2 regions of the Streptomyces ficellus genome follow, and region 2 is predicted to be linked to the other one. Evidence: riboswitches for the same ligand, from Rfam matches in the RefSeq annotation. Region 2 holds a riboswitch; the other holds the start of a gene.
What was found. Region 2 has a riboswitch for cobalamin ahead of EIZ62_RS10565 (ribonucleoside-diphosphate reductase subunit alpha). Riboswitches for the same ligand answer to the same signal wherever they lie in the genome.
Positions count from the first base shown of each region.

Region 1: another riboswitch for cobalamin. It lies ahead of EIZ62_RS29850 (GHMP family kinase ATP-binding protein); the one in region 2 lies ahead of EIZ62_RS10565 (ribonucleoside-diphosphate reductase subunit alpha).

Region 1 covers NZ_CP034279.1:6,633,197-6,637,607, reverse strand. Annotated here, with positions in the region: gene EIZ62_RS29860 (amidohydrolase family protein) at 1-529, shown strand, start outside; gene EIZ62_RS29855 (VOC family protein) at 549-935, opposite strand; cobalamin riboswitch at 1,091-1,317, shown strand; gene EIZ62_RS29850 (GHMP family kinase ATP-binding protein) at 1,504-2,430, shown strand; gene EIZ62_RS29845 (cysteine synthase family protein) at 2,427-3,449, shown strand; gene EIZ62_RS29840 (ATP-grasp domain-containing protein) at 3,446-4,411, shown strand, end outside.
Region 2 covers NZ_CP034279.1:2,476,495-2,480,905, reverse strand. Annotated here, with positions in the region: gene EIZ62_RS10565 (ribonucleoside-diphosphate reductase subunit alpha) at 1-1,895, opposite strand, end outside; cobalamin riboswitch at 2,037-2,159, opposite strand; gene EIZ62_RS10560 (GNAT family N-acetyltransferase) at 2,213-2,716, opposite strand; gene mctP (monocarboxylate uptake permease MctP) at 2,803-4,411, opposite strand, start outside.

The DNA of each region.
Region 1 (4,411 bases), 4.2 Mb from region 2:
GTGGGACTCCGCGCTGGTACGGGAGCTGGCCGCGCTGCCGCCGGGCGAGGCCCGGCTGGCGGCGCTGCGCACGGAGACGGAGGTGTACCGGCGGGTCCTCGCGGCGGGCGGACTGGTGGCGCTGGGGACGGACGCGCCGATCGTGCCGGTGGGCCTGTCGCTGCACCTGAACCTGCGGGCCCTGCACCTGGGCGGCCTGTCGCCGGCCGAGGCCCTCGCGACGGCCACGCGGCTGCCCGCGCGGGCGTTCGCCCTGGACCGGGACCTGGGCACCCTGGAGGTGGGCCGGGTCGCGGACCTCGTGGTGGTGGACGGCGACCCGTTCACGGACTTCGACGCGCTGGTGCGCACGGTGTCGGTGCTCAAGGGCGGGGTGCCGTACGAGAGGGCCGCGCTCGTCGGGGCGTTCGCCGCACCGGAGGTCCGGTCGCGCGGGGACCGGACCGGGCCGGCCGGGCAGGACTGGGCGGCCGTCGGCCGCGCCCTGCGCGGGGACGGGTGCTGTGCGCCCGGCCCGGACCTCGGGTGACGGCCGGCCGGTCCGGGCGTCAGTCCGCGGCGTCCTGCGGGTACCAGCGCAGTTCGACCGTGTTGCCGTCGGGGTCCTTCACATAGACGGACTGGGCGCAGCCCCGGGCTCCGAAGCGGCTGACCGGCCCCTCCACGACGTCGAACGTGCCCGAGTCGATGACCTCCTGCCAGTCCAGGGGGTCGACGACCAGGCAGATGTGGTCGACGTTCGACTCGCCGCGGGCGCGGGCGAACAGGTCGATGATCATCGTCGGGGTGACCCGCACGGACGGGAACGGCACCTTGCCCGCCCGCCACTCCTCGACCCGTACCGGCTCCAGGCCGAGCGGCCCGCAGTAGAACTCCAGTGACCGCTCCACGTCTTCGACATTGAGCACCACATGGTCGAAATCCTTGACCCTCATCAGGGCCTCCCCCTTCGTCGGTCCCGCACCGGTCCGGTCCGTCCCGGACCGAGCGCCACGGTACAACGCGGTGGGGACGCGGGCCCGCACGGCCGCGGCGGGCGCAAACAAGCCAACGGCGGGGGTGGCCCTGTCGGGGCGGGGCGGGTGCCCCTACGCTGAGGAACGCGATCGGTTCGCGTCACCGCTTGCGGGTGGCGCGTCGCAAGAGGGAACCCGGTGGGAATCCGGGACTGTCCCGCAGCGGTGAGTGGGAACGAACGCCGTCAACGAGCACTGGACCCCATCCAGCGGTCCGGGAAGCGACGGCCAGTAGGTGACTGCCGGAACCCGGCAGCAGGCGCCCACGAGTCCGAAGACCTGCCGGTCGCGCGCGTGCGGTACGGCACGCGCTGTTCGCGGTGGCCTCGAGGGCTGGGTCAGCGGTGTACGCGGTCCGACGCGCGGGTGCGCGGCGGACGCGCTTCGCCCGTGCGCTCCCCCGGGGTCGAGACGACGAGGGAGGAAGCGCGTTCGTGCCCCCGAGACATCCCATCCGGGCGGGCCGCCGGCTCGTTCGCAGACGGCCGTGACCGGCGTCCCCGCCCCGCCGCACCCCCCGTCCTCCGTTCCCGCCCGCCCGGGGCGCGTCTCGGCCGGGGTGTGCCACGGCACGCTGGGCGAGCTGTACCAGGGCCCCCTGCGGCACGGGGCGGGGGAACGGGACATCGCCATCGTCTCGTTCCCGGTGGAGCTGCACTCCTGGGTGTACTTCACGCCCGGGGAGGACACCCCGGCCGGCCCTCGGGACGCGCCGCCGCTCGGGGAGAAGGCCCGGGCGGCCGCCGGACTGTTCCTGGACCGGTTCGGGCTGGTGCTGCCGCCCGGCCGGCTGAGCGCCCATTCCGATCTGCGCGTGGGGGTGGGGATGGCGAGTTCGACCGCGGACGTCGTCGCCACGCTGCGCTGCCTGTTCCGCGTCTTCTCCCTGCCGTACGACCCCGCCGCGGTCACCGCGATCCTGTCGTCGATCGAGCGGGCCGACAGTGTGTTCCTCGACGAGTTCGCGCTGTACCTCAGCGCCCGCCACCGGGTGGTGCGCCGGCTGGGGCGGTCGGTGGGTTTCCACACGGCCTACGTCACGGAGCCGGGGACGGTGGACACCTCCGCCGTCACACCTCTGCTGCTGCGCCACTACCGGCGCAGGGCGGAGGAGTACGGGCGCTGTCTGACGGACCTGCTGAAGGGGTTCTCGGCGGCCGATCCGGCGGCCGTCGCCCGGGCGGCGACGGACAGTGCCGTGCTGTCGCAGGAGGTGCTGCCGAAGCGGACGTTCGAGGCCCTGCTCGCGCATCGCGGGGAGTTCGGGGCGGACGGTGTCTTCGTCGCCCACACCGGCTCCCTGGCCGGCTTCCTCTTCACGCGCCGCCCCGACCCGTTCGTCAAGGACGACGTGTCGGCGTTCTTCCGTTCGCTCGGCCACCAGTGTTCGTTCGCCCAAGGAGGATACGGGTGATACACCCCCACATCGCCGACGCCCTCAAGAGGCCGGACCTCGTCCGGCTGTCGGAGGGCATGGTCCTGATCCGGTTCGAGTCGATGAAGGTCTACTCCGCCCTCGCCGCCGTCGGGAACCTGCTCGACCGGGGCGTGATCCGGCCGGGGCAGACCCTGGTCGACAGCTCCAGCGGCATCTACGCCCACGCCCTGGCGCTGGCCTGCCACCGCTACGGCCTGCGCTGCCACATCGTCGCGTCGACCACGGTCGACGCGACCACCCTGGCGCAACTGGAGGTCCTCGGCGCGACCGTCGAGCAGGTCAGGCCGTCGCGGAACCTCAAGCTGGACCAGGAGTTACGGGTGCGGCGGGTGCGGGAGCTCCTCGCCGAGCGGCCCGACGTCCACTGGATGCGCCAATACCACGACGACGTCCACTACCTGGGCTACCGGGAGGTCGCCGACCAGCTCGCGGCGGCGGCGCCGGACCGGCCGCTCACGGTCGTCGGCGGCGTCGGGTCCGGGGCCTCCACGGGCGGGATCGTGCAACACCTGCGCCGCCGCGACCCGGACGTGCGGCTGGTGGGCGTCCAGCCGTTCGGCAGCGTCACGTTCGGCAGCCAGGACCACCACGATCCCGAGGCGATCATCGCGGGCATCGGCTCGTCGATCGTGTTCGACAACGTGCGCCACCACCTCTACGACGCGGTGCACTGGATGGACTTCACCCACGCCCTGTCCGGCACGGTCGCCCTGCTGCGCGACCACGCCGTCTTCGCGGGCCTGTCGACGGGCGCCGCCTACCTGACCGCCACGCACGAGACGCGGCGCCATCCGGACCGGCTCCATCTGGTGATCGGCGCCGACACGGGCCACCGGTACGTCGAGCAGGTGCACGCCCGGCACGCGCAGGCCCTGGACCCGGCCGCGCTGAAGCCCGTCGAGGTGGACAGTCCCGAGGCGATGTCCATGCCCTGGTCCGTCATGGCGTGGAACCGCACGCCCTGCCCGGCGCACTGGAAGGAGGCCGCCGCATGACCGTGGTGTGCCTGGAAGCCCTGACGTTCGGACTCGGCCACCTGGTGCGCGCGGCGGACGCGCTGGGCGAGCGGCTGCGGCTGCTGACCCGCGACCCGGCGTACTACGCCCACGAGCTGGAGCGCCTGCCCGCCGGCGCCCTCGACGTCGTGACGACCGAGACGTTCGACACCGAGCGGGTGGCCGGACAGCTCGACGCCACGCCCGGCCTGCGCGGTCTGATCAGCTCCACGGACACCTGGACCCTCGTCGGGGCGGAGCTGACCGCCCGCTTCGGCCTGCCGGGGCTCGAACCGGGCGTGCTGCGGCTGACGCGCGACAAGGCCGCCGTGCGCGACCGGCTGCACCGGGCGGGCCTGTCCCGGGCGGGCGCCGTGGAGGCGGACGGCGGGCGGGGGCACGGTAGGGCGGGCCTGGGCGCCCTGGTCCTGAAGGAGGTGGGGCTGCCGGCCGTCCTCAAGGACACCGCCGGTACCGGCAGCCAGAACGTCTGGCTGGTCAGGGACGAGCGGGAGCTGGAGCACGCCCTGGAGGAGGCCGCGGCGCGGCGCCTGACGGGCCGGCTCTTCGCGGAGCCGTACTTCACCGGGCCGGTCTACAGTGCCGAGACCCTCACCTGGGCGGGGCGGACCCGGCTGCTGGGTGTCTCCAGCCGGCAGATGTCCCCCGAGCCGCACTTCCGCGAGGAGGTGACCGCGTTCCCGGTGGCGTTCGGCGAGGCGCGGCGGGCGGCGCTGGAGGGCTGGCTGGGCGAGGTCCTCGCCGCCATCGGCTACACCGACCGGTTCGCCCACGTCGAGTTCGCGCTGACCACCGCCGGGCCGGAGGTGGTGGAGGTCAACCCGCGCATCGGTGGCGCCCTGGTCGGCGAGGGCATGTGCCGGGCGCTCGGGGTCAACGTGTACACGGCGATGGTGGAATGCGCGCTGGGCCGGCGGCCCGCCCTGATGGACGCGCGCCTG
Region 2 (4,411 bases):
CGCTTGAACAGGTTGGACACCTGGGGCTCGATGCACTCGTACACGCCCGCGATCGAGGCGATGGTCGCCGTCGGCGCGATGGCGAGGAGCAGCGAGTTGCGCATGCCGACGGTGGCGATCCGCTTCCGCAGCGCGTCCCACCGCTCCGGCCAGTTCAGCTCCACGTCGTAGTGGTCCGGGTGCAGCACCCCGCGGGCGGTACGGGTCTTCTCCCAGGCCGGCACCGGGCCGTTGCGCTCGGCGAGGTCGGCGGACGCCTCGTACGCGGCGAGCATGATCCGCTCGGCGATGCGCGTGGACAGGGCCCGCGCCTCGGGGGAGTCGAACGGCAGCTTCAGCTGGAAGAAGACGTCCTGGAGGCCCATCGCGCCCAGGCCGACCGGCCGCCACCGGGCGTTGGAGCGGCCCGCCTGCTCGGTCGGGTAGAAGTTGATGTCGACGACCCGGTCGAGGAACGTCACCGCCGTGCGGACGGTCTCGTCCAGCCGCTCCCAGTCGATCGAGTCACCGGACACGAAGGCGCCCAGGTTGACCGAGCCCAGGTTGCAGACGGCCGTCTCCCCGTCGTCCGTGACCTCCAGGATCTCGGTGCACAGGTTGGAGGAGTGGACCGTGTGGCCCGGCTCGGCGGTCTGGTTGGCCGTGCGGTTGGAGGCGTCCTTGAACGTCATCCAGCCGTTGCCGGTCTGCGCCAGGGTGCGCATCATCCGGCCGTACAGCTCGCGCGCCGGCATCGTCCTGCGGGCCAGCCCCCTGGCCTCGGCGGCGCGGTACGCGGCGTCGAACTCCTCGCCCCACAGGTCGACCAGCTCCGGCACGTCGGCCGGCGAGAACAGCGACCAGTCGGCGTCGGCGTTGACCCGGCGCATGAACTCGTCCGGGATCCAGTGCGCCAGGTTCAGGTTGTGCGTACGCCGGGCGTCCTCACCGGTGTTGTCCCGCAGCTCCAGGAACTCCTCGATGTCCGCGTGCCAGGTCTCCAGGTACACGGCCGCCGCGCCCTTGCGCCGCCCGCCCTGGTTCACGGCCGCGACGGAGGCGTCCAGCGTCTTCAGGAACGGCACGATGCCGTTGGAGTGCCCGTTGGTGCCGCGGATCAGCGAACCGCGCGCCCGGATGCGGGAGTAGGACAGGCCGATGCCGCCCGCGTGCTTGGAGAGCCGCGCGACCTGGTGGTAGCGGTCGTAGATCGAGTCCAGCTCGTCCAGCGGCGAGTCCAGCAGGTAGCACGAGGACATCTGCGGGTGGCGCGTACCGGAGTTGAACAGGGTGGGGGAGGAGGGCAGGTAGTCGAGCCGGCTCATCAGCCGGTACAGCGCCGTCACGTCGTCCAGCGCCCGTACCGAGTCGTCCTCGGCGAGGCCCGCCGCCACCCGCATCATGAAGTGCTGCGGCGTCTCGATCACCTTGCGCGTGATCGGGTGGCGCAGCAGGTAGCGCGAGTAGAGCGTCCGCAGCCCGAAGTAGCCGAACCGGTCGTCGCCCTCGGGGTCGACGGTCGCGTCCATCCGCTCCGCGTGCAGCTCGACGAACGCGGCCGTACGGTCGGCGATCAGGCCCTCGCGGTGCCCCACGGCGACCGACGCCGTGAACGACACGGCGCCCTGTCCCGCCGCCTCCTCGGCGATGGTCCGGGTCAGCAGCCGGGCCGCGAGCCGGGAGTAGGCGGGGTCCTCCGAGATCAGCCCGGCGGCCGCCTCGGTGGCCAGCTCACGCAACTCCGCCTCGTCCGAGCCGGCGTGCCGGCCCCGCAGCGCGGCGGCGGCGACCCGGCCCGGGTCGGTGTCGGGCAGGTCGGCGGTGAGGTCGGTCAGGGTCCGCAGCAGCGCGGTCCCGGGTCCGTCGCTTCCGTCGCTCTCGATCGCTGAAACCGGATCGGCTGGCGCGATGGTCACGTGGGGGCTCTCCCTCGCTCGGCTCGGGGCCACCGCGGACGCGGGCGGGGGAGCGGGCACGCCCGGGCACACGGGGGCGCAGGGCACCGCGTCCACCGGCCCACTCCGCGAGACCCGGACGTCTGGGCACCCGGACCGGACGGACCGGGTGCGCTGTCGGCAGGTCTTCGGACTCGTACGTACACAAAGGCACACCAACACACCGTTGCGGGACAGTTCCGGATTTCCACCGGATTCCCCTGCGGCGACAGCGAGGACGAGCATACATGTGGGGGGCGCCCGTTGAGGAACCCCCCACATGTTGTGTCGCCGGAGTGTTAGAGGGACAGCGCGTATGTGGCGAGAGTGACGCCCGGGACCGGCTGCCAGTCCCGTTCCGGGGTACGGGCGAAGCCCAGCCGGTCGTAGATCCGGTGCGCCGCCCGCATGGACTGCTGGGCCGACAGCACCAGCCGGCGGCACCCCCGCACGGCCCGCGCCCGCTCCACGCACGACCGTACGAGCGCCTCGCCCGCGCCCCGCCGCCGCGCGTCGTGGGCGACCGCCAGCATCCGCAGCTCCGCCTCGCCGTCCCGCGCGAGCTCGGCCCACGGCCCGCCGCCCGCCGGGACGAACGTCACCCCGCCGAGCACCCGTTCGTCCGCCCCGACGGCGACCAGCACCTCCGCCCCGGCGGCCCGCCGGGCCACGTCCCGCAGCTCGATCAGGTACTCGTCGCTCTCCCCGAAGGCCAGCAGGCCGTCGCCGAGGTACGCCCCGGCCGTGACCTCCGCGAGCGCCCGGTGTTCCGCCGGTCGTACCGCCCTGATGGTGATGTCCATGGGGCCAGAGTGCACAACGAACGGGCCGCCGCGCCTCCATGGCGGAGACGTGACGGCCCGTCGTACGCGGATGGGTCAGTGCACGGTCAGTGCCCGGCGCCCTCGGTGACCTTCGGGAGCTCCACCTTGACGCCCGGGTCGCCCGCGTCGGCCGTGTAGTCCTCGGGGGACGTCTCGTCGACGCCGTCCGGGGCGTTGACCGCCTTCAGGACGAAGGTGAGGACGACCACGACCACGGCGTTGAGGACGAACGCGGTGAGGCCGATGTAGCCGATCTCGCCGATGCCGGGGATCTCGGCGGACGAGCCGCCGAAGTGCTTCTGCGTGGGGCTCGCGACCCCGTACGCCGCCGCCGTGCCGTAGATCATGCCGACCGCCCAGCCGGCCAGCAGCGCCCAGCGGTGGAACCAGCGGGTGAACAGGCCGCCCACCAGGGCCGGCAGGGTCTGGAGGATCCAGATGCCGCCGAGCAGCTGGAAGTTGATGGCGACCGTCTTGTCCATGGTGAGGACGAACGCCAGCGCGCCCACCTTCACCAGCAGCGACACCAGCTTGGACACCTTGGTCTCCTGCTCCGGGGTGGCGTCCGGCTTCAGGAAGTCCTTGTAGATGTTGCGGGTGAACAGGTTCGCCGCGGCGATGGACATGATGGCCGCCGGGACCAGCGCGCCGATGCCGATGGCCGCGAAGGCCACGCCCGCGAACCAGTCGGGGAACATGTTCTCGAACAGCTGCGGGATGGCCAGCTGGCCGTTGTCCACCTTCACGCCCGCCGCGATCGCCATGAACCCGAGCAGCGCGAGCAGGCCCAGCATCAGCGAGTACAGCGGCAGGATCGTGGTGTTGCGGCGGATCACGTCACGGCTGCGCGAGGACAGCGTCGCCGTGATGGAGTGCGGGTACATGAACAGCGCCAGCGCCGAGCCGAGCGCCAGGGTCGCGTACCCCCACTGGCCCATCTCCGGCGGTACCAGCGAGCCGCGCGGCTTGTCGGTCGCCGGGTTGATCTGCGCGTACGCCTCGCCGGCCTTGCTGAAGATCTCGTCGAAGCCGCCGAGCTTGATGGGGATGTAGATGATCGCCACCGCGATGACGATGTAGATCAGCGTGTCCTTGACGAAGGCGATCATCGCGGGCGCCCGCAGCCCGGAGGAGTACGTGTAGGCCGCGAGGACACCGAAGGCGATCAGCAGCGGCAGGTCCTTGATGAACCAGTGCGTGTTCTCGCCGCCGCCCACGCCCATCACGTCCAGCACCGCCTGGATGCCGACCAGCTGGAGCGCGATGTACGGCATGGTGGCGAGCAGACCGGTGAGGGCCACCGCCAGCGACAGGCCCTTCGAGCCGAACCGCCCGCGCACGAAGTCCGAGGTGGTGACGTACCCGTGCTTGTGGGACACCGACCACAGGCGCGGCAGGAACGTGAAGATCAGGGGGTAGACGAGGATCGTGTACGGCACGGCGAAGAAGCCCGCCGCGCCCGCCGCGTAGATCGCCGCCGGGACGGCGACGAAGGTGTACGCCGTGTAGAGGTCGCCGCCCAGCAGGAACCAGGTGATCCAGGTGCCGAACGATCTGCCGCCCAGGCCCCATTCGTCCAGGCTGTGCTCGTTCTCGGCCTTGCGCCAGCGGGAGGCCAGGAAGCCCATCACCGTGACGGCCAGGAAGAAGAAGATGAAGACGGCGAGTGCGACG